Regions from separate parts of the Paenibacillus mesotrionivorans genome, predicted to be linked through region 3. Evidence: riboswitches for the same ligand, from Rfam matches in the RefSeq annotation. Region 3 holds a riboswitch; each other region holds the start of a gene.
What was found. A riboswitch is a leader RNA that binds a small molecule or an ion and turns the genes downstream of it on or off. The one in region 3 is predicted to bind cyclic di-AMP.
Positions count from the first base shown of each region.

Region 1: it holds a riboswitch for cyclic di-AMP, as region 3 does, so the genes downstream of both, ACI1P1_RS27830 (ubiquitin-like domain-containing protein) here and ACI1P1_RS11575 (HAD family hydrolase) in region 3, are expected to answer to the same signal.
Region 2: it holds a riboswitch for cyclic di-AMP, as region 3 does, so the genes downstream of both, ACI1P1_RS06110 (APC family permease) here and ACI1P1_RS11575 (HAD family hydrolase) in region 3, are expected to answer to the same signal.

Region 1 covers NZ_JBJURJ010000026.1:12,667-20,646, forward strand. The annotation lists gene ACI1P1_RS27810 (HD domain-containing protein) at 1-477, shown strand, start outside; gene ACI1P1_RS27815 (TatD family hydrolase) at 532-1,299, shown strand; gene ACI1P1_RS27820 (ABC transporter permease) at 1,515-2,738, opposite strand; gene ACI1P1_RS27825 (ABC transporter ATP-binding protein) at 2,735-3,478, opposite strand; cyclic di-AMP (ydaO/yuaA leader) riboswitch at 3,937-4,135, shown strand; gene ACI1P1_RS27830 (ubiquitin-like domain-containing protein) at 4,400-5,542, shown strand; gene rnmV (ribonuclease M5) at 5,660-6,208, shown strand; gene rsmA (16S rRNA (adenine(1518)-N(6)/adenine(1519)-N(6))-dimethyltransferase RsmA) at 6,205-7,101, shown strand; gene yabG (sporulation peptidase YabG) at 7,220-7,980, shown strand, end outside.
Region 2 covers NZ_JBJURJ010000003.1:357,851-365,830, forward strand. The annotation lists gene ACI1P1_RS06110 (APC family permease) at 1-1,316, opposite strand, end outside; cyclic di-AMP (ydaO/yuaA leader) riboswitch at 1,521-1,705, opposite strand; gene ACI1P1_RS06115 (STAS domain-containing protein) at 1,884-2,168, opposite strand; gene ACI1P1_RS06120 (methyl-accepting chemotaxis protein) at 2,170-4,179, opposite strand; gene ACI1P1_RS06125 (ATP-binding protein) at 4,219-4,617, opposite strand; gene ACI1P1_RS06130 (SpoIIE family protein phosphatase) at 4,634-6,082, opposite strand; gene ACI1P1_RS06135 (Gfo/Idh/MocA family protein) at 6,253-7,272, opposite strand; gene ACI1P1_RS06140 (sugar phosphate isomerase/epimerase family protein) at 7,274-7,980, opposite strand, start outside.
Region 3 covers NZ_JBJURJ010000006.1:367,644-375,623, forward strand. The annotation lists gene ACI1P1_RS11570 (mannitol-1-phosphate 5-dehydrogenase) at 29-1,216, opposite strand; gene ACI1P1_RS11575 (HAD family hydrolase) at 1,349-2,011, opposite strand; cyclic di-AMP (ydaO/yuaA leader) riboswitch at 2,187-2,321, opposite strand; gene ACI1P1_RS11580 (ABC transporter substrate-binding protein) at 2,448-3,458, opposite strand; gene cydC (thiol reductant ABC exporter subunit CydC) at 4,182-5,957, opposite strand; gene ACI1P1_RS11590 (ABC transporter ATP-binding protein/permease) at 5,954-7,980, opposite strand, start outside.

The sequences.
Region 1 (7,980 bases), on a different contig from region 3:
CTGTTCGACCATTCCATGACGGTCAACGATTATCTGCACCTGGATGAAGCGCTGATGCAGGTGGCCTTTATGCAGTGGACCAAGGATTCCGATCCGGTGCTGGCTGATTTATGCGGCCGTTTCCTGGATAGGCGGCTCCTGAAATATGTGCCTCTGGAGGAAAGCGAGATCCCGCTTACCCGGGGGGTGCGGGACTGCCTGTTGAAGGTGGGGCTTGATCCGGATTATTATATGTATCTCGATTTTCCGGCGGATCTTCCGTATGATGTATATAAACCCGGCGAGGTGGAGGAGAAGCTTCCGATTCTGCTGCTGGATGCCCGAGACCAGCTATTCGAAATCTCCAGCCGCTCGGAAATTGTCCGCTCCATCAGCGGCATCCGCCAAGGGCAGCATCACATTTATTTCCCGGAGGAGCTGCTGGCGGCGGAATCCATGCCCGACGAGCTGTGGCAGCTGCTGCAGAAGCGATCGTAGCCGCTTCTCCCATTAAAAACGTCAAGAATGCAACCGCAGAAAAGAGGTACAAGCATGTTTACCGACACACACACCCATATGGACAGTCCGTCCTTTCAGGAAGACCGGCATGAGGCGCTGATGCGGGCATATGAAGCCGGCGTCACCCGGATTGTGAATGTGGGCTTTAACCGTGAAACCATTCCCACTACTCTGGAGCTGTCCCGGACGTATGATTTTGTCTATGCGGTGCTGGGCTGGCACCCCCAGGATGCCAAGGATATGACACCGGAGGACCTGGAGGAGCTGGAGGAGCTGCTGAAGCTTCCCAAGGTGGTGGCTCTGGGCGAAATCGGCCTGGATTATTATTGGGACACCTCCCCCAAGGATGTGCAGGCTCGGGTTTTCCGGGAGCAGATCCGGCTGGCTAAGAAGCTGGGCAAGCCCATTGTTATCCATAACCGGGATGCCCATCAGGATATTCTGGAGATTCTGAAGGAGGAAAAAGCGGCAGAGGTAGGCGGCATCATGCATTGTTTCTCCGGCAGCTGGGAAACGGCAAAAATGTGCCTGGACATGAACTTCCATATTTCCTTCGGAGGACCGGTTTCCTTCAAGAATGCCAAGCAGCCCAAAGAGGTGCTGGCCCGGGTTCCCCTGGACCGTTTGCTCCTGGAAACGGATGCCCCGTATCTGACCCCACATCCTTTCCGCGGGAAGCGAAACGAAACCGGATATGTGCGTTATGTGGCAGAGGCAGCTGCCGAAATCCGCGGGATGTCCGTAGAGGAAATCGCCCGGATTACCACCGAAAATGCGGTTAAGCTGCTGGGCCTGAAATGACCGTTTATAAGTTTACATTATAATAGAAGAAACGGGTTAGGAGCAGGTCTTAAATGGGCTTGGAAACCCGCTGAATACAAGGCTTTATGGGGGAAAAATATGCGCGCCGCCGGGGAGCGGGATTTCCCGGTGGTTCCGTTCTGTTTTGAGCGTGAAGAAGGGCGTAAATTGTCTGTAATGTGAAGTTAATCGTAGAAAAAAACATGCCGGAGGACTCAGTCCCCGGCATGTTTGATTTTCCGGGGAAGCGACACCCGTGTGAAGTAGAGGATAACCAGAAAACCCGCCGCTACAGCTGCCAAGGCCTCCAGCCTGCCGCTGCCGTGAAAGCCAATAAGCGCAGCTCCCATTGCTATGTTGGAGAAGAGCAGTGCGGCTTCGCAGATGCGGGACACTGCCTTGACTCTGCGTTCCGCATCCAGCGGATACAGCTCCAGCCAGAAGCTGTACCGGTGGCTCTGGGCCAACGAGGACACTGTGGCGCAATTCATCACCAGCACAACCCCGTAAATGAGCAGAACCGCTGCCGTATGATTCACGGCCAGGAACAACAGGATGGCTATCACGGAGGTGCGTACCAATATGGCATAATATTCTGAACGGATAAAGGTCTTGGCATACAGATACCGGTGTGTGTCCTCCTGCCGGAAGGGAATCCGAGAGGTGATCCCCCCGAGAAAACGTCTTGCCGCCGGTTTGGTTTTTAGCTTCGGCACATCGGCAAACCAGCTGTAGAAGGTGTAGTGACGCTTGAGGCTGATTTCCTCCCGGCGGATCAGATGCTCCCAGGCCACTCTGTGCCGGGGGAACGGCAGCACCACCAAGCTTTGCACTACCGCCGCCAGAAGGAGTAGCAGCCATGCCTTCCCCGGGTTTTCCGTCAACAGGGCGAAGGGCAGGACCACCGCAGCCACCCAGCGGACGAGAGTCTCGGCGCTGCGGTTCAGCCGGTAGACCAGCCGGTCCGCCCGGAAGCGGCCCAACACCGCCAGCAGCTTGGCGGCCGCAAGATACAAGGCGGCATGTGCGAAGGGAAGCGCTGCCTCATCCGCACAAGCCAGATACAACGGCCAGACCAGGAGCAGCAGCAGGAGGGTGACCGCAGCTTGGAACACGAAGCTGTATACAATCGAGCTGGTCCACCAGCTGCGCAGCCTCGCTTCGGCCGGGGCCAGAAATACCATATCCGCCTGCTTCATGAAGGTGCGGATTCCGGTCATCCCCAGGGGCAGGGCCAGCAGGGGGGTGGTAAACCTCCAGTAGGGAAACGCCTCCGGAAGGCTCTGCAGAAACTTGCCGTAATAATAAGCGCCTATTATAAAGAACATTAATAAAAATCCGGCGAAGCCGCTGCGGGCGGCATAGCTGATATAGATGAAGCTCTCCTTCCAGAAAGCTGCCGCTCTTTTGCGCCACAGATCCGCGAAATCCTCCCTCATCCGACGGCGCCTCCCGACGCGGCCAGCACACAGAAGGCATCGTCCAGACTACTGCCCGCAGGCAGGCCCGCCGCTTTCAAAATCTCGGGAAGGGTCCCTTTGGCGGCGATGCACCCTTGATGGAGAACAATGAACTTGTCGCAGTAGCGCTCAATGGTGGACAAGATGTGGGAGCTGATCAGGAAACTGGCTCCCTTTTGCCGCATCTCCACCATCAGCTCCAGCAGGGAGCGGATACCAAGGGGGTCCAGGCCCAGAAACGGCTCATCTATAATATAGAGGGGCGGCTCCGTCAGGAAGGCGTTCATGATCATCACCTTCTGCTTCATCCCTTTGGACAGATGCGCGGAGAAGCTGTCCTTTTTGGCCGTCATATGGAAGGTGTCCAGCAAAGTGGCGGACCGCTGCGCATACAAGGGCCGCTCCAGTCCGTAAGCTCTTGCCGTCAGCTCCAGGTGCTCGCTGATGGTCAGCTCCTCATACAACTCCGGGGACTCGGGCACATAGGCAAAGGACGAGCGATATTCCAAAGGTGCCTCGGCCAGGGTACGCCCGCGGACCCGGATTTCTCCCTTCTGGGGCTGGAGCAGCCCCAGAATATGCTTGATCGTGGTACTTTTGCCGGCGCCGTTAAGTCCGATCATGCCCACCATCTCACCGGGAAATACGTCAAAATCCACATCCTTCAGAACAGGCTTGCGCGGGAAATATCCCCCGTACAGCCCTTTTACCTGCAGCATCGGTTCCAAACCGTTCACCCGCTTCTTACGTTATGTATTCTTCCGCTATTATATAGAAAAAGCTCCGGGCGATGCAATTAAACCGGGGACAAGATAGTGGAAAAGGAAGGGAATGGGAGGTCAAAACGGAAGGATTTGGTGCTGGAAAAAGTGCGTGGGACAGGGTATGAGGGGAGGTAAACAAACTGTAAATATGATGGGAAATTAGCCCTTCGATGTCAAAATTTTTTGATAATTCTTTCAGGAAAGCAATAAAAAATTCATAATTAAGCCGTCATAAGCCATTGAAATTAAGAAATAAAGAGATAATGGATAAAACGAGTGAGATAATGAGATAAAAAAACCATTTTTAATCGCATACATGGCTAATTTTAACCGATTTATGGACTTTTCGCTATTTACAACTTTAGCCTGAGGCATTAATATACAACACATGATAACTTAATAGTGCTTGCCAAATTTCCAATTCGCTGAGTTTCCATTTTGGAAAACGGGGGAACCGAATGTGAACAGCTTCATGGCTTTGTGGACGGCCTTGAAGTGACGGCACGGTTTTGGGGTGAATCCTTTTGACGGCTGCTTTGCAGCCCGGAGAGGTAGGGCGACTCTTTCGTCCGAATCCGTCAGCTAACCTCGTAAGCGTTGAAGAGAGGATACTTGTCGTGCATTTTTATGCTTAGTTTGCCACGAGAAGATACCTCTTCACGGGGCTATTTATGTTGTTCCCCGTGATATTCATAATTCAACCGCTCATCATATTCGCGAAGGAGGTGCTGCGCGAGGAGCCAGATTCCGGCTGCAGCCTGCTTTGAATGCGAGGAGAATTGGTTTTTAAGCATGAAGTTATAATCAAACCAATAGTCACGTCAAAAGAACCCTGTATCATACCAGACGGCGGACTATGAAGGAGGACCGATTGAAGTGGGCGCTATCCCTGTTCAGGAAACCCATGAAAAACGATCATCCAGCATGGCCTTCGCATTGCGATGGGAGCATGAAAACGGGCGCAGAATTATTATAGCAGCAGCTTTCTCGATCGCCTTAGCCTTCATGTTTTTCATGTTGTTGTACGGTACGGCTACCAAGAGCGTATCCGTAGTGGTGGACGGACAAGAAACCGTGGTTGTAACGCGGCAAGATGTTCTTAAACACCTACTGGATGAAAAAGCAATTTCGTACGGTGAGAATGACCGTATTTCCCTGCCTGTGGATACCAAGCTGCGGAATGGGGACGTCATTGTGCTGAATCACACCTCGCCGGTGCAATTGACTGCCGATGGAAAGACCTTAACGTTGTATACAACCGGAAAGACGGTTGCAGGCGCTTTGGAGGATTTAAATATTGGCACGGACCCGCTGGATAAGATTACTCCTGCACTGGAGGAAAACTTAGGCGCCGGGGAAGAAATCAAGATCGTCCGCGTCACCAAGGAAATCGCTGAGCAGTCGCAGCCGATTGCCTTCGAAACGGTGAAGCAGAATGACAGCAACCTGCTGAAGGGCAAGGAAGAGGTTGTTCAGGACGGCGTAGAAGGAACCAAGGTTATCAAAACAGAAAAGGTTTACGAGGATGGCGTTTTGGTAGCGGAGAACAAGGTGGACGAAACGATTGCCGCCGAAAGCGTCAGCAAGGTGGTAGCCGTGGGCACCAAGGCTCCGGTGGTAACCGTGTTAAGCGCAAGCTCTCCCAATATGGATGAAGTCACCAAGAACGGGGTAAACTTTGGCTATAAGAAGATCTTGAACAATGTGACCTTGACGGCATATTCTGCCGGCGTGGCCTCCACAGGCAAGGATGAGGACCACCCGCAATACGGTGTGACCTCCAGCGGCACGACTGTAACCGAGGGCCGTACCATTGCTGTGGACAAAAGTGTGATTCCCATGGGCTGGTGGGTCTATATCGAAGGCATCGGCTTCCGCCGTGCCGAGGATACAGGCAGCGCCATTAAGGGCAATAAGATCGACGTATACTTCGACAGCAATGCGTATGCCAACAAGTTTGGCACCAAGCGAGGTTATACGGTGTATGTGATTGGTCCGAAAAAGCCGGTTACCGACTAACGGGTTTGGATCTGTCCGGCTAGGGCTTGTTCCAAGTGGATACCTTTCGAGAAGAGGCTGCCGGCCTCTTCTCTTCCTGTTTATTAAGACGAAGCGGCGAAGGGAAAAGTTGCGTCTATGCTAAAAGAAATTATTGTGGTGGAGGGTAAATCCGATACGGCGGCTATAAAGCGTGCCGTGGAGGCCGAGACCATTGAAACCGGCGGCTCCGCTATCAATCAGGCCGTCTACGAAAAGATCCGTCTGGCCTTGAAGCGCAGGGGTGTTATTATCTTCACCGATCCCGATCATGCAGGAGAACGGCTGCGGCGGCTGATTACCGCTCGCTTTCCGGGATGCAAGCAGGCTTTCCTGAGCCAGGAGGAAACCACCAAAAACGGCGATGTGGGCATTGAGAACGCAACCCCGGAGATGATCCGCAAGGCGCTGGAAAACCTGAAAACAGACTATCAGTCGGCCGAATCGGAAATCACCCAGGATGATCTGATGGACGCAGGACTTTTGGTTCATCCGGATGCGGCAGCCCGGCGGGAAGCGATGGGGCGCCTGCTCGGGATTGGCTATGCCAACGGTAAGCAATTCTTAAAAAGATGCCAGATGTTTCAAATCACACGGAAAGAATTCGAAGAAGCGCTGAAGCTTTTTCGTGAAGAGGGCTTCCAATGACAAAACCCCATTCCCCTGCGGATGTGGCATCTCCGGCCAGAACGAAGGATGTCCTTGGCCGATACGGTATTACTGCCAAGAAAAGCCTTGGCCAAAATTTTCTCGTAGATCTCAATATCCTGGGCAATATCGTGAATGCGGCTGAATTGGACGAGTCCAAGGGAGCCTTGGAAATCGGCCCCGGACTGGGGGCTCTGACCCAGCAATTGGCTAAACGTGCGGGACGTGTGGTGGCAGTGGAGCTGGACCAGCGGATGCTGCCTGTTCTGGAGGAAACGCTGTCGGCCTACGGCAATGCGTCTGTGGTTCATGGGGATATTCTGAAGGTGGATCTGGATGATTTGTTCCAGCGTTACTTCGCGGATGTGAAGGGTGTCAGCGTGGTGGCCAACCTGCCCTATTATGTGACTACGCCTATTGTCATGCGACTTTTGGAGGAGCATATCCCCCTGGAGAACATCGTGGTGATGATCCAGAAGGAAGTGGCGGACCGGATGGCGGCCAAACCCGGCACCAAGGATTACGGCAGCCTGAGCATCGCTGTGCAGTATTATTGCGAGCCCCAGGTAGTGGCCATTGTTCCCCGCACCGTCTTCATCCCCCAGCCCAACGTGGACTCCGCCGTGATCCGGCTGCGGCTGCGCAAGGCTCCGCCTGTCCAGGTATCGGATGAAGAGCTGTATTTTCAGGTGGTGCAGGCCTCCTTTACCCAACGGAGGAAAACCATCTTTAATAATCTTTTAACCCGGTTCTTCGGGAAAGAAACCCGGCATCTTCTGGAGCAAGCGCTGGAGAAGGCCGGAATCGATCCTATACGCCGCGGTGAGACGTTGAGCCTCGAAGAGTTCGCGCGCCTTACGGAAGCCCTCCAGGAGGCCGGAATCAGCGTTTAAGCGCATTTACTCCCCTTGCCGGCACCCGGCGGGGGAGTTTTTGCTTGAATTCCTGATTTGCACCGCACCAAACGCCCAGTCCTGCCATACGATACATCGTGAGGAGGGGATAGGCGCAATGAAGCAAGGCGATCTGGTGGTACGGAAATCCTATGGCGGTGACGTCATTTTTAAAATTCAAGATTTTTCATATCAGACTGCGCTGCTCCGGGGGGTAGATGTGCGGCTTCTGGCGGATGCGTCCGTCGCGGACTTGAGTCCTGCGCCCGAGAACCGCATCGCCCGCCATGAGGAGGATATGCAGCAGCGGTGCACCGAAATGCGCAGCGTGATGACGAAAAGCCTGCCCCAGCCGGTCAAGCAGGCGGCTCCCGCCGCAAGAAGCGGCCGCCAGTCCTCCGGGCATTTCGAGGTGCCGGGCAAGGTGCTCCACTTGGATGGGGACCCCAATTATCTGCGCAAAAGCATGGGGCTCTACGGGGATCTTCGTGTGCCGGCGGAAGGCATCTATGTGCCGGAGCAGAACATGGCGGAGGTTTTGACCCGGCTCCTGCCCCAGGTGCATCCGGATATCGTGGTGATTACCGGGCATGACGGGATTCTCAAGGATGTGAAGGATGAAGATACGCAGAGTCTGTCCAGCTATAAAAACTCCCAGAACTTCGTAAATGCGGTCCGCACGGCCCGGAAGTATGAGCGCAACCGGGATGCCCTGGTTATTATTGCGGGAGCCTGCCAATCCCATTTTGAAGCACTGCTGCAGGCCGGAGCCAATTATGCCAGCTCTCCGGGGCGGGTGCTGATCCATGCATTGGATCCGTTGTACATCGCTGCCAAGGTGGCGTTTACCCCCATCAAGGATACCGTCCAGATGGCGGA
Region 2 (7,980 bases), on a different contig from region 3:
GGCAGGAAGATAAACACCATCCACACCTGGCTGAACTTGGTGAACAAGAAAATCAGTGTTATCGACAGTGTGGTCACCATGCCGACTCCGTTAACCAAGAACCGGATTAGCCAGCCCTGAGGCTTTAACCGGTACCATCTGCGCATCATTCCCAGCTGCGAAAGCGTAAAGGGAATGAACACCCCGATAGCGTAGAGGGGGATCAGGTTCTCCGTGTACCCGTTGGAAACAATGGCAAGAACCCCTGCCAGGAGGCCCAGCACGATAATGCCGTTGGAGAAACCCAGCCGGTCGCCGCGGATCATAAAAGCGTGAGGCATGAACTTATCCTTGGCCAGCATAAAAGCCAGCAGCGGAAACGCAGCATAAGCGGTATTGGCTGCCAGGAACAGGATCAGGGCAGTGGTGCCCTGAATGAAGAAGTAGATCGGTCCCCGTCCGAATGCCGCTTCGGCAATCTGTGAAACCACCGTGACATCCTTCATGGGAGAGATGCCGTAGAAATAAGCCAGCAAGCTGATCCCCAGGAACATGGAGCCGAGGATAATCCCCATCAGCGCCAGTGTGGACGCCGCATTCTTCTCGGAAGGAGCCTTGAAGCTGGGGATGGCATTGGATACTGCCTCTACCCCGGTAAGGGCCGAGCAGCCGGAGCTGAAGGCCTTCAGCAGCAGGAACAGGGAGATGCCGGAAACATCCAGACCAAACTCCGCAGGAGTGGCCTGCACATCCCCTGTAGCCACCCGGAAGAGGCCTACAATAATCATCAGGAAAATACCCGCAACAAACAGGTACACGGGGTAGGCTAACACCTGGGCGGACTCCGTAATGCCGCGCAGGTTCATAATCGTAAGGAATAATATCATCACCAACGCAATTTCAATCCGGTACGGATGCAGATTCGGGAACGCCGAGGTCACCGCATCGGTAGCCGCAGAGGTGCTTACCGCCACCGTCAGGATATAGTCCACCAGAAGCGATCCGCCTGCTACCAGGCCGGTCCGGACGCCCAGGTTATCCTTGGCCACAATATAAGCGCCGCCGCCGGTGGGATAAGAGAATATGGTCTGCCGGTAGGACAGCACCAGTATCGTAAGCAGAGCCAGTACCGCAATGGATATCGGGATGGAATACCATAAGGCCGCAAAGCCCAGCGTAATCAGCACGATCAGTATTTGCTCCGTACCGTACGCTACCGAAGATAAGGCATCCGAGGACAGGATAGCCAGTGCCTTCAGCTTGCTGAGCTTTTCGTCTCCCAGCTCATGGGATTTCATAGGTCTGCCGATCAAAAACCGTTTTAAGCGCAATAACATCGTTTTTCCCCGCCTGTGCTGTTTAATAGGTATCAATAAGCTGTTTGTAAACGGGAAATCAGGAAGTGAACCATTCATCTTGGTTAGAATTTGTTCTACCGCCGCATCATATCCTCTTCCGCTGTCCAAAGTTCCTTCCATTTTCAGACAGCAAAAAAACACCACGAAGAGCCGTTCTCCGTAGTGCCGACGCACCAAGAGCCCCCTTCCCCTTATCAACGCTTGCGAGGTTAGCTGCCGGATTCGGACGGCAAGAGTCGCCCTACCCGTACGTCTGGACAAGCCCGCACAGGATTCACCCCGTTGTTCCCGTCAGGCCGTTAAGCCCTCATAAGAACAGTTGGTTCCCCCGTATCCCGCCAGCCGCGGGACTTCAGCGATACACCAGGAACATCCATTTGTGATTCCTCAGTTACAGAACGTATGTTACTCGTTTCGGCCTTCCTTGTAAAGGTTCGGATTCAAAGGGAAAGGGGCCAGATTTCGCTTACCGGTGTGGTTGGAAGCGATTTCTGTCCCCTAATTCAGCCATTCTCTTCATTGTTCTGGCTGTATCTCCGTTTATCGTTAAGGAAGAATTTCGAATACGTTGTTCAGACGGGTCAGTTGAAACACCTTCAGCACATTCGGCGCCAAAGCCTGCAGTCTGATCTTGCCGCCGGCCTCTACGCACTTCTTGTAGGCACTGACAATTACCCCTAACCCCGTACTGTCAATAAACCGGCAATCGCTGAAATCCAGAAGAAAATGTGTTGTCCCGTTGCTCACATATTCCCGCATACTCTCTCTGAACAGGGACGCTTCCTCAATGGAGAAGGTGGGAGGAATACGTATGACCTTTTCCTGCTGCATGTTAGTCACCTCTTAATTTGATATTCTCAACCATACCCTCCAGCTCATTGGCCATCGCACTGATCTCTTGCGCGGACGAAGCAAGGTTGCTGACCGTGGAGGACTGCTCTTCGATGGCGCTGGACACACTTTCGCTATTGGACGCGGTTTGCTCGGATATGCTTCCCATGGAATCAATAAGGCCGATAATCTGGTCGGAGGTGGCCACCTCGTCCCGGGTAATCTCTTCAATTTCCTTCACATTATGGGTGATCACCTGAACAGTGTCAATAATATGCATGAAGGCCCGGTCCGTTTCCTGGACAATGTCCACGCCTTGGGTAACCGCGGAGGAGGCTCCCTTCATAGCACCCACGGCTTTGCCGATCTGATCCACCATCCGTTCCACCAGCTCCGATATTTCATTGGCCCGTTTGTTGGATTCCTCGGACAGCTTGCGGACCTCTCCGGCCACCACTGCAAAGCCTCTGCCGTTTTCCCCGGCACGGGCGGCTTCGATCGCGGCATTAAGCGCAAGCAGATTGGTCTGCTGGGCGATGGCGTTAATTACAGCCACAATTTCCGTCACGGTGGCGGATTGGGTATTCAGGGAGGCCAGAATGGCTTCGGTTTCGCCGGTGCTAATGCTGATGGTCTCCATGGCTTTCACCGTTTCCTGGACGCGTACGCGGCCGTCCTGGGCGGCTTTGTCGGAGATGTCCGCATTTTCGCTGGCAGTAGAGGCTTTGTTCAGGGCCAGCTGCACCAGACTGGACAGCTGCACCAGCACCTGCGACGCATTAACAACAGAATCGTTATTGTTCTCCGCCCCTGCTGCAATCTCCTGCATGTTGGCGCTGATCTCCTCGATGGAGGCGTTGATTTCCTCCGAGGAGGCGGCCATTTCCTGGGACATATTCATCAGCAATTCGGAGCCATCGCGGATTTTGCGGATCATCAGATCCTGCTTGTGGATCATCAGGTTGAAGGATTCGCTCAGCTCCTGGAACTCATCCTTGGAGCGGATGGACGTATGGGCCGTCAGATCCCCGTCCCCTGCCTGCGCCATAGCCTTCTGGAGCTTCCGGATTGGCCGGATGACACCCATTTCGCTCATGAGATACCCGAGAAGCAGAGCGGCCAGGATACACACCAGGGTAATGACGATGGTATCGTTGCGGATGCTGAAGGCAGGCGCCATGTAGTCGTCGTAATTGGCCGTAGTGGCGACAATCCAATTGCCGGCTGGCTGGAATACAACATATTTATAAATGCCTTCAAAGGTGTAAAATCCGGCTTTTTTCTTGCCGGCCAGGACATCCTTCACCAGATTATTCAGCTCGGGAAAACCATTGTCAGCAGCATTCTCCTTCAGCACCTTGTCTTTGATGGGATGGGACACCAAAAGACCGGTTTTATCCACCATGTAGGCGTACCCGCTTTCACCGATTTTGACGTCGGCTACGGCTCCCGTAAGGGCCGGGAAGGAAACGGTGGCCAGAAGCACACCAGAGGTTTTCCCTCCGCTGGACAACGGCAGGGCGATGACAACGACAGGCTGGTTGCTGTCCTTGGAAATCAGCACCTCGCTGGTGACTGCAGTGCCGCCCAGAGCCTGCTTGAAATAATCACGGTCAGACACATTCAAATCCGGCGCTGCCGAGGAACTGGTTACAATGGCCTTGCCTTGTGCATCCGCAACAGCCAGCAGCTCGGTGAGTCCGCCGTTGTCCTTGTGCACGTTGACCAGATATTGATACGCCTCTGTCTTCAGCGGGGCATCCGCGGGCTTCAGAGGCAATTGGGACAGCGCCGTATTGCGCGCGGCAATCTGGAGGCTTTGGTGGACCTGCGTCAGCCTGCCCTCCACCTCCTTGGAGGTGGAAGCGGTAGTGGCCGCCAGCTGCTCCTCTATCGTGGACTGGAGGGCATCAGACGACAGGTTATAGGACAGGGTACCGGACAAGACCAGCGGGATACAGATCAGCAGGAACAAGAGCGTACTTATTTTGACACGTAAACTCAACTTCATTTCGTTCTCCTCCATCTCCACGGGACATTCAAATTGGGTCTATTGGCATTCCAGGATTTTCACAATGTTAATCGTATTGTCCACCATCTCCACATGATCGGAGAAACTGCGGATCAGATACAAACCTCTGCCTCCTTCATCCAATAGCCGGCTTTCGTCAATATCCAGCGGAATGTCCCGGTAACCCGACTTTCCCCCCGTGTCCTCCACCTGCAGATTCAGATGGGAGCCGTCCAAGGAATAGCGGATATAGATGGGTTTGGTGCAATCCTCGCTGTTTCCGTGAAAATAAGCGTTGGTCACGGCTTCGGCCAGAATCAGCTTCACATCAAAGGCCACCTGCTCCACTTCGGGACCCAGGTCACGGATAATCCCGTCGATCAGGCCCTGATGGTGATCCAAACCGAATAAAACCACTTCTTTTACACAAACTTCCATCCGTATCTCCCTGCCTTCACCTGATTGTCAACTCCAGCCATGTGCAGTCATCCTGCAGGATGGAGTCCTGTGTCGAGCGCTTCAGCGCTTCATATTCCCAATACGCAGTCTCCCCGCCTTCAAGCAGCTCCAAACCGTCCGTGTAAAAACAAAACCGGTCACCGGAGGAAAAGGGAATCTGTACAGAATCAAATCTGCTGTTCTCAAACATTCCGACGGGGGCACCCTTCACCTGCAGCCTGGTCCATTGCCCGTCCGCCCTGCAGTGGTCAAATTCGTTGATGCCCGCCGCCGCTGCAGTCAGCAGCCCTTCTTCAAAGTCAAGCAGGAAGCAGCAGACCGCTATATAGTCCTCGTCCAGATGCCGGACAATTTTGAGATTCAAATCCCGCAGGACCTCCTGGGGATGGGCATGCTCCTGCACGCTGTCGAAGAATAGCAGGCGCATGGCGGAGATATTCAACGCCGCCGTTAACCCCTTGCCGGTTACATCGCCGATGATGCCAATGACCTTGTCCGAACTGATCCGGTGAAAAAAATAAAAATCGCCGCTTAGGGTTCCGGCAGGGACATAGAGCTTCTGGAAGCCCGCCCGTTCCGGCAGGGGGAAATCCGCAGCCAGCCGGCGCTCCTGGAGCTGCACCGCACGCTTAATTTCCTTCTTGCTGTCGGTCACATCCCGCAGCAGCAGCTGGGTAGCGCTGACTCCGGCGAAGCTTACGGGAGCGCAGACAATGTCCAGATCGGCAGCCCGCCCGTCGTTCAGCACCGCCTTGATCTCCACCCGCATATTCTCTGTGGACTGGTCCAGATAGTTCAGAACTTTATTTTCCTTGCTTTTGAGAAACCCCCGATGAAAGAAGCTCTGCAGGCTGCAGCCTACCATCTGCTCCCGGTCCAGGCCAAACAGCACCTCCGATTGTTTATTGGCGAACAGCACCATGTCCTCCCGGAAGACAATAATCGCATCGGGACACAGCTCCACCAGATTCCGGTACCGCTCCTCGCTTTCCTTCAGAAGCAGGTCCGCCCGGACCCGTTCGGTGACGTCATGGACAACGGAATAGATGCAGTTGACTCCAAGCATGGTGATCATGCCGGTATGTATCTCCACGTACATGGTGGCGCCGTCGGCTCTTTTGTGACGGTCCATCAGGATCTGGTTAAGCTCCGTCCCTTCCTTCACTCTGTCCACGAAGGTTTTGTCCAGCGGGATGCCCGCCATCCGGGCTATACCGTCCTGGTCCTTAGCCTTCAAATCCTCAATGCTCAACGCCCGCAGCTCCGCCAGTCGGTACCCGTAGAAGTCCAAAGCGGCTTTGTTGGCGTCCACTATATTCCCGTTAGCGGGGTCGACCAGAAGCGTAACCAGATGGTTATTGTCGTAGATGCAGCCGTAATGCTCCATACAGGTTTGGGCTGAGGGATTGTTTTGCAGATTCTTGCATGAATGGTGGTTATTCATCGGGGGCCACACTTTCCCTGAATAGGTTATTTTAATCAGTATAACATATTTTTTATTTCATATGTCGTCCTAAATCGACATCCGATGACAGTGCTTTTTACTGGAAATAGTTCAAACAGCGGTCTACGGACAGCAAAAAACCGGCATTCGCATGCCGGTTTGTCCCGCGTTTAATAGGTATGGACGAACTCTCTGAAGCGGCTTCTGGAGGAGGCGTAAATGGCGTCCAGAAGTCCCATGGAGGCTGCCGCATCGCTTAATTCCGTATACTCCTTAACGCCTGTTTGTCTGCTCCTGTAGTACAATGCCACCAGCTTGGCATGGCCTTTGCCCCAGTAGGATTTGCCCAGCTCGGCCGCCGTATCGCTGGCCAGCACCTCCTCGGTGCCATCCCGGATCAAGAGCAGGCGGTTATCCGTGTAGCGCAGAAGCCCCTTCTCCATATGCATCTCCACAAAAAACGGGCTGTTGCCGGAATAACCGTTGGTGGCATAGAAGAAGCCCTTCTTCCCATCCTTGTAATACAGAGTGGCCTCCGCCGTATCCTCCACCTCAATCACATCCTGAAGCACCCGGGTATCGGTGGTTCCTTTGACCGATTCCACCTGGCCGCCCAGATGATAGAGCATATCCAGCATATGCACTGCCTGGTTGATCAGGAGCCCGCCGCCTTCGGTGGCCCACTTGCCGCGCCATTCCTCGGAGCGGTAATATTCCGGTGTCCGGTGCCAGGTGAGAATGCAGCGCAGACCCAGCATCCGGCCAAGCTCTCCTTTATCAATCCACTCCTTGGCCTTCTCCACGGAAGGGTTGAAGCGGTTCTGGAGGATGACACAGCAGGTGACACCTGCCTTCTCCACCGCACGGACGATGCCTGCAGCTTCCGCTGCATTCAGGGCCACCGGCTTTTCCAGGACGATGTGTTTGCCCGCCTCCGCGGCCCGGATGGCCATGGGCGCATGGAGATAATGGGGAAGGCAGATATGGACGGTGTCCACTTCGGGGTCTGCCAATACCTCATCCGCACTTGTAAAGCTCTTGCAGCCATATTGCCCTGCCAAAGCGGCACTCCGCTCCGGCACGATATCGCAGACGCCGTAGAGCCTGGCATCCGGCGCCTCCGCTATAGCTGCGGCATGCACCGGTCCGATGGCTCCGCAGCCAAGAATGACGGCATTCTTCGCATCCATGTTATGCGAAACCTTCCTTCTTCAGGTTGTTGTAGCTGATGGTCAGGCTGTCGAAGGCTTCGGTAGGACCGGCATCCCGTTCGATGAGGTACCACTTGACCTTGGCTTCCTCAGAGGCCTTGAAGATTTCCGGCCAGCTCAGGTTGCCCTCCATCACCTCGGACATAATCTGCTTGTCGTCGATAATCGCCAGATCCTTAAAGTGGATAGCATCCACCCGTCCGGCCAGCTTGCGGATCCATTGCACCGGATCTACGCCGCCGTATTGCAGCCAATAGGTATCCAGGGTGAACATGAAGGTTTCCGGATTGGTTTCCTCCACAAGAACATCCATACCAAATTTGCCGTTAAACTTTTGGAATTCAAAATGATGGTTATGGTAGCTGAACTTCAAGCCGTTTTTACCCAATTCATCGGCAATGGCGGAGAATTTCCGCGCGAAGGCGGGATACCCCTCCGCGCTGCGGAATTCGGTGGGCAGGCCGCCCAATCCGGCGATGCCGCAGCCCAAGGTATGGTGATCCTTAATCAGGGTGTCCAGCTCATCCACGAATTTGGAATAAGGCGTATGGGTAATCACAATCTTCAGGCCGTGGGAATCAGCGATGGCCTTCAGCTCCTCCGCCGGCAAGGCAACCTTGATGCCCGAGGCCTGGATGGTAGTGTAGCCGATCTCGCGGACTTTCTTCAGCGTCGCATCCAATTCCT
Region 3 (7,980 bases):
ATTTTGCTATAGTTTGTCATGTCTGCAATTACCGTCCGTCAGCCAGCTTGTAACCGGCCGCATAACGCTCGTTCAGCCTGTAGTACCTGCTGACAATTTCCTTGTGCAGGGGATGGCGCACCGGAATGCCGGTCAGTTCCCCCAGAGCCGATTGGATGCCCTTCTGGCGGATCACCCTTTGTACCCGGACCGCATCTTCATCGCTGTTACTGTCAAAATGAAGCGCAGCTGCGATGGCATCGGCCAGATTGGAAACCGGCAGTCCCAGCCGTGAAGCCAGCATAGCCGGCCGCACCAGGCGGTTGTTGTAGGAGAGCTTGGACAAGGGCGAACGGGCCACCCGCTCGATCCGGTCCGTCAAACCCGGATTGGCAAAACGCTCCAGGGTTTTCTCGATATAGGCCACATGGGCTTTTTCATCGAGCCCGTATTTTTCCACCAGCATCCGCCCGGTTTCCTGCATCACCCTCCGTACCTTGATTTTGACCAATGGCTTTCTCATGGCCTCCTGGATGGTCAGGCAGCCGGCCAGGTATCCGAAGTAGGCGGCGACGCAATGGCCGGTGTTCACCGTGAACAGCTTCCGCTCCATGTAAGCCTCCAGCTCATCAGTAAGAATAATTCCCTGAATGGCCGGGAAGTCCTCCGCCGTGCCGCGTTTGTCCACCACCCACTCGAAGAAGGGCTCCACCTTAACGGCAAGCGGATCCTCCTGCTGCTGCACAGGCACAATCCGGTCCACGATGGAATCCGGAAAATAAACCAGCCTCTCCGCCTGTCCGTGCAGCGCGGGATCAAGCTGGGCGTATACCCATTTTTTGAGCTGGGAGCTGCCACGGATGGTATTCTCACAGGCAATGACGTGAAGCACGCGGGGATTCTCCCGCAGGCGCAGCTCGATTCCACGGGCTATTGAGCCTGCAATATGCTTCAATGAGCCGGCGCCTACCGCCGTTGTCACCAGATCCGCCTCCGCCACCTGGCGCGCCACCGCTTCCCCGTCAGAGATGCGCAACGCTGTCACGTTCCGGACCACGGACACATCCTCGCCTCCCAGACCGCCTGCCAGCATGACTGTATATTGCCCCCGTTTTTGAAGCAGGGCAATCTGCCGCTCATTCCGGGCCACAAAACAAACCTCATAGCCTGACCCGGAGAGCTGCATGCCGATGAACCCTCTGCCGATGTTCCCGGCGCCAAATTGCACTGCTTTCATGTTCTTCCACTCCTTTATTTTTTTGAATTTTCTGTCTTTTCATGCGGTAAAGGCTTCTAGAGCGTGTTGGCTAACACATCCCGGCCCCCGGACCGGAAATGCTCACAGCCCGGAGACAGGTCAGTTGTAAGCTCAGCTGCCCTGGGGGTTGGTTACCAAGTGGCGGAAGTCCAGGTCACAAAGAGAATCCAGCCTGTAATTGCAGGGCTCGAATTCCAGCAGGGAGGTAATCCGGTTGGGGATCACCACACTGTACATTCCTGCGGCAGCCGCCGCCCGTGCTCCGTTGGGAGAATCCTCAATGGCCACCGCCTCGTGGGGCGCCACTCCCAGACAGGCCAGCGTCTGCAGGTACAGCTCCGGATCGGGCTTTACCTTTTCCACATCATCCGCCGTCCGGATACACTCGAAATAGTCTGCGATACCCAGCCTGCTCAAATAACGGTCGATCCACTCCCGGGAGGAGCTGGAGGCCAGACCGATGCGCAGGCCCGCTTCCTTGGCCGCCTTCAGGTAATCCAGCACCCCGGGGCGCAGGAGCTCCTTCTCCATCAAAGCGGTATGCTGGGCGCGGACAGAGGTACGCAGAATGTCCAGATTCACCGGCAGCTTCAGCTCCGTCACAAGGTACTCGTAGGGATTAAAGGTATGGAGGCTGGTTCCGATACACCCAGAGTACAGCTCCACTGTCAAATCCACATTATGCTCCCGGTACGCGTCCCGGAAAGCCTCGTACCAAGCCGTCTCCGTATCAATAATTGTCCCGTCAAAATCAAAAATAATCGCTTTAAGCATGTGTTCCGTCTCCCTTCCGGATTGTGTTTTTTCTCTCTTGCTCCACGGCGGAAGCGGAGGAAACAGACGCACGGACACCAGCAGGGGTCATGGAATGGGCCGGAGTAGATATTGTAGGACAGCACAAAAAGAGCCCTGAAGAACAGGGCCCGACTCTACTTTGTCAAAAGCAAAGAAATGACCCATCTCCTGCTGACGAGGTTAGCTGACGGGCTCGGGTAGATGGTACCCTACATCTTAAGATGACTCGCCCCAATTGCGTGGTTCCCCCGCTTTCCGGCCGCAGCCGAAAACTAAGCGTATTTTTATAATAATCAGAACTATTGGAAATGTCAATTTATTTTCATGACTTATTTTCAAAAACAGGCGGCGGGGGTATATCCCCGAAACAAAAGGACAGCAAACAGTAAGGCCTGTCTGCTGTCCGGTTATATTCTTACTTCACGATGCTTTTGAGGACATCGTCAATGATCATGGAGTTGGCTACCGCCCCGCTGTAGAGCCAGCTTTTGGCCTTGTTGAACTGGAAAACCTGGTTGTTCTTAACAGCCGGAATGGTGCCCCACACCGGATCCTTCAGGGCCTCGGAGCCGGTGGCCGTATCGCTGTTCACGAGGAAGATATAGTCAGCATCCAAGGTCGCCAGCTTCTCCATGGAAATCGAATTCCAGTTGGCCTTGCCGGCAGCGGAAATTTCCTTCACGGCGGCAGGCACGGTAAAGCCCAGGTCCTTATAAAGCACGGTTCCGCTGGAACGGGCTTCGCTGACCACGAAGAATTTATTGCCTACCAGCCAGATGGCGGCGGCGGACTTGGCTCCGGAGGCTTTTTGCAGCTTGTCCTTGGCATCCTTGGCTTTTTGGTCATACGTATCCAAAGCCTTCTGAGCTTCCGCCTTCTTGTCCAGAACCTCGCCGACCTTAAGCAGCGCCTGGCGCCAGTCGCCGTTGATTTCGTCGCCCAGGACGAAGGTAGGCGCAATCTTGGAATATTGGCTGTACTTGTCCCCGGCTACGGTACTGGTATCCCCGATGATCAAGAGGTCCGGATTAAAGCCCGCTACCGCCTCAAACGGCAGATCGCTGGGAACAGGCGGGATTGCGGACAGATGGTCGTTCAGGTAATCCTGCTTCGAGCCCTTGGAGGTCCCCCATTGGGCGATGGGCATCACGCCGATGGCAACAAGATGATCCTCCAGATAGGAAGCGATGATGCGTTTGGGATTGGCGGGAATTTTCACGTCATGGCCCAGACCGTCCTTCAGGGTGCGCTCCGCGGGCGCTGTGGAGGCGGCGGAGGCTGGTGCGGAAGCGGCTGAAGATGCGGCCGGAGACGAGGAGGCACCGCCCGTGTCATTGCTGTTGCTGCCGCAAGCGGCCAGGGTCAAGGATAAGGCCGTCGCACCGGCCAGGATGGCAAACCATTTCTTCGTATAGCGATTATTCACAATATGCTCCCCCTATGATATCGAATGTGATGGTAAGTTGAGACGGATGGGGCTGGATTTTGACAAGATCAAACTAGGAGCCACACCAGGATGTAATGGTAGAAATAGGTTTTAGACCGATATTGATGATAACAATTATCATTATCAATGTCAAGAGGGATTGTTCCGGCTTTGAGTATTCAGTCTTTGAGTATTCCGGCTTTTGAGGGGGAAGCGGATCCAGGCAAATCCCTGTATCTAAAAGCCTACCCGGTGAGTTACGAGTATGCCAAATGCAAAAGTGCAGTTATTCTATGGACCCGCCGCTGAGATAGGGGGTCCGAAATGCAAAAGTGCATCTATTTCCCGCGATTACCACCCAACTGGAGGTTTCAGCGAAAAATAGATGCACTTTTGCAGGATAACATGTACAAATGGGGATTATAGTCAAAAATAACTGCACTTTTGCAGGATAGCACAAGTAGAATAGTCACGCGCGAGGTGGCTATGTGCAGGATAGCACACACGGAATAGTGACGTGCAAAATCGTATCATGCAGAACCTGAACACCACGATCTTGTGCTTCACGACCTTGCAAATTACGACCATGCAAGCTTCAATCGAGCACAACACGATCGTGATGTAATGGATTGTGACGTACAGGATTGCAACTGATTACATGCAGACTGGCCGGCTCGCCGTTGGAGCTATTCCGACGGTCGGATGTGGGAATCCGTCACAACGTTAACCCCTTGTTTCCTGCCATACGGCCTCTGCCTGCTGCAGCCGGAACAGCCGCCAGTATTCGCCCTGCATATGGAGCAGTTCTTCATGGGTGCCGCGTTCCACAATTTGTCCGTTCTTGAGCACAAGGATATGGTCCATCCGCTCCAGCCCCGTGAGCTTGTGGGTGATCCACAGCACGGACTTTCCCGGGAAGGCCACCTCCTCCGCCTGGCGCAGGAACGCTTCCTCCGTGACACTGTCCAGCCCCGCCGTGGGCTCATCGAACAGGAGCACCGGAGCGTTGCGGAGCAGCGCCCGGGCCAGCCCCAGCCGCTGGCGTTCGCCCCCGGACAGCCGGGAGCCCCATTCCCCGATTAGCGTGTCGTAGCCTTCCGGCAGGTTCATGATGGTGTCGTGGATCTGCGCCGCCTTGGCGGCTTGCTCTATCTCTTCGTCCGTTGCTTCCGGACTGGCCAGCAGGAGATTGTCCCGGACGGATTCGTTGAACAGCTGCACATGCTGGGACACCACGGCAAATCGGTCCCGCACCGCCTCCTCCGGCAGCGCAGCCAGCTCCTGCCCGGCCAACTGCACGCTCCCGGCCTCGTAGGGCCGGAGCTTCAATAGGACCTGGAGCAGCGAGCTTTTGCCGGCGCCGCTCTCTCCTACCACGGCCACCCGCCGTCCCATCGGGAGGCCGAAGCTGATGCCATCCAAGGCCGCCGGCTCGGATGGCCCGTACCGAAACGCCATCCGCTCCACGTGGATGGCGAAGCCTGCTTCCGGCAGCGGCTGCGCGGCTGCCGAAGCTGCACTGGCGGATGGCGCCTCCGGGCCGCCGGCATCCGCCAGCTTGAACAGCCGTTCGGCGGCCGCCATAATGCCGCCGAACTGCTGGAAGGTCTGCGGCAGCGGCGCCACTGCCTCGAAGCTGGCCAAGGCCACCATGGCTAGCACCGGCAGGGCAATGCCGCTGAGCGCCTGCGCGGCCACCAGCGGGATGGCCGCCAAGAGCATCAGCCACATGGCCGCCTGGGTGCAGGCCACCATCAAACCGGACGCCACGGCGGCTGTCCGGTTCTGACCCTTCTGCAGCGCCGACAACCGGCGCTGGTCCGCCTCCACCCGGGCGGCTGCCTCCTCCGCCCGGCCGTACACCAGGAGCTCCGGCAAGCCCATGATCAGGTCATTGGCATTGGCATAGAGCTCCCCGCGGCAGGCGGCGGTTTCTTGCCCTCTCCGCCGTCCAGCCAGATGAGACAGGGCGGGAACCGCCACGCCTCCCAGCACCAGCATCACGGCCAGGATCAGGCCGAAGCGGATATCCCACCAGGCTACGATCCCGATGCCGAGAAGCGCTGCCAGCACGGCTACCAGCGGAGGTGATAAAACCCGCAGATAAAAGTTCTGCAGCTCGTTCACATCGCTGACCACCGAACCCAGCACATCCCCGCTGCGCCGGTCCTCCAGAAGCACTGTGCCTCTGGGTTCAATGCGGGTATATATCCACGTGCGCAAATCCGCCAGCACCCGGAAGGTGACGTCATGGGAGGCCAGCCGCTCCAGATAACGGAAGACACCCCGGGAGAGTCCGAAGAAACGTACTCCCACAATGGGCACCCAAACCAGCAGCACCGTCTCCGGCCGCAAGGCGGCTTTGGCGATGAGATAGCCGGAGGCCCCCATCAGTCCGATATTGGCGCCGATGGTCAGGAAGCCAAGCAACACCGCCAGGAAAGACCGGCCCTTGTAACGGCCGACAAAAGCCAATGTTCTGCGGAAGGTGCTGTTCATGCCGTCTCACCTCCCTCCGCATTGGTTACCGTCAAACCAGCCGCATCAGCCTGCTGCTGGTTATCCGCTTCCCCTTTAGCCCCCGCCGCTTCCACGGATTTTGCTTTTGCTTCTACTTCTACTTTTGCTTCTACTTTCGCTTCTACTTTCGCTTCTGCTTTCGCTTCTGCCTCTGCTTTAGCTTCTGCTTCTGCTTCACCCCGCATCAATGCCGCTGCGGCTTCCAAACCTTCTCCGCCCTGCGCCCGCACCATCCGCGCATAGACGCTGCCGCTAACCGCCAGCAGCTCCTCCGGCCGGCCCGCCTCTACGATGCGGCCCTGCTCCAGCACCACCAGCCAGTCCGCATGGCGGACCGTATCCAGCCGGTGGGCGGCCATCAGAACGGTGCGTCCGCGCACCAGCTCCGTCCACGCCTCCTGCACCAGCGCCTCATTCTGCGCATCCAATTGCGCCGTCGGTTCATCCAACAGCAGCACCGGCGCATCCCGGAGCAGCGCCCGGGCAATAGACAGCCTCTGCATCTGGCCGCGGCTTAAGCGGACAGCCTCGCCGATAGGCGTGTCGTAACCCTGGGGCAGCCGGGCGATGAATTCATCCGCCCGAGCCAGCCTTGCCGCGGCCAGTACCTCGTCCCGTGAAGCGCCGGGACTACCCAGCCGGATATTGTCCAACACAGTGCCCTGAAACAGATGGGTCGTCTGGGCCACCACCGCCAGCTTGCTGCGCCACCAGAACATGGACAGCTCCGCCATATCGGTGCCGTTCACGCGGATGTTCCCCTCCGTAGGCCGCAGGAAACCCTGCAGCAGCTCCAAGAGGGTGCTTTTGCCCGCGCCGGTATGTCCGATCACAGCCACCCGCTGGCCCGGCTCCACCGTGAGGCTGATGCCGGACAAAGCCAAGGGAAGCTCGGCCGAAGCCGCCGTTCCCCCGTCTTCAGGCAGCTTGTCCGCCGTCCTCCCCACATTGGCACCGCCACCGGCTTCCTGCTCTTCCTGCTGCGCAGCTTGCTCTTCGTCAGCCGCCGCTTTCTCCACCCGGGGATAACGAAAACCCACCTCCGCCAGCTCGATCCGGTAGCCGCCTCCAGCCACTGCAGGCTCCGGCTTCTGCCCGTCGGGCCGCTCCGTCCAGCCCGGCGCCTCCGCGTCCAGCAGCTCGAAAATCCGCTCCGCGGCAATACGTCCGTTCATCCCCGTATGGAACTGGGTGCCTAACGCCCGCACCGGGCCGTAATATTCCGGCGCCAGCAGAAGCACAGCGTAGGCGTTGTAAAAATCAATACTGCCATCAATAAGCCGCAGCCCCAGGAACACGGCCACCACTGCGGTGCACAGGGTGGCAAACAGCTCCATCACAAAGGCGGACATAAAGGCCAGCCGCAGCGTGCCCATAGTGGCCTTACGGTGTTCCTCGCCGATGCGGGCAATAATCCGGATCTGCTCCCGGCTGCGGTTGAAGATCCGAAGTGTCGGCAGACCTCTTACCACATCGTGGAAGTGGCCGCTCAAATAACCCAGGAGCCGGTACTGCTTGGCCGTTTTGGCCTTGGTGGTCATCCCGATAATAATCATGAAGAAAATCAAAAGCGGCATGGTTACCGCTAGAATTAACGTAGAGGTCAGATCCATACGCAGCGTGGCACATAACACGGCAATCGGAATCAGCGTGGACAAGGCCACCTGGGGAATATACCGGGCCAGGAAGCTCTCCAGCTGCTCCACACCCTCATACAGCGTGGAGAGCAGCTCGCCGCTGCGCTCCTTTTTAATCGCCTGCGGTCCAAGCTCCGCCAGCTTGCGGACCATCCGCACCCGCAGGTCCTCCTTGATCCGCGCAGCCATGTCCGTAGACACCCACTCACTGGCAATATGAACCAGTACCCTTAGGCCAATCCATCCCAATAGAACAAAAAGAGCGGGGAGAAGCTCCTCCAGCCCTTCCCCGCCCAAAAATACCCGATCTGTAATTCTGGCGATCCACACGGCCTCCAGAATAATCAGAATGCCGCCGGCCAAGC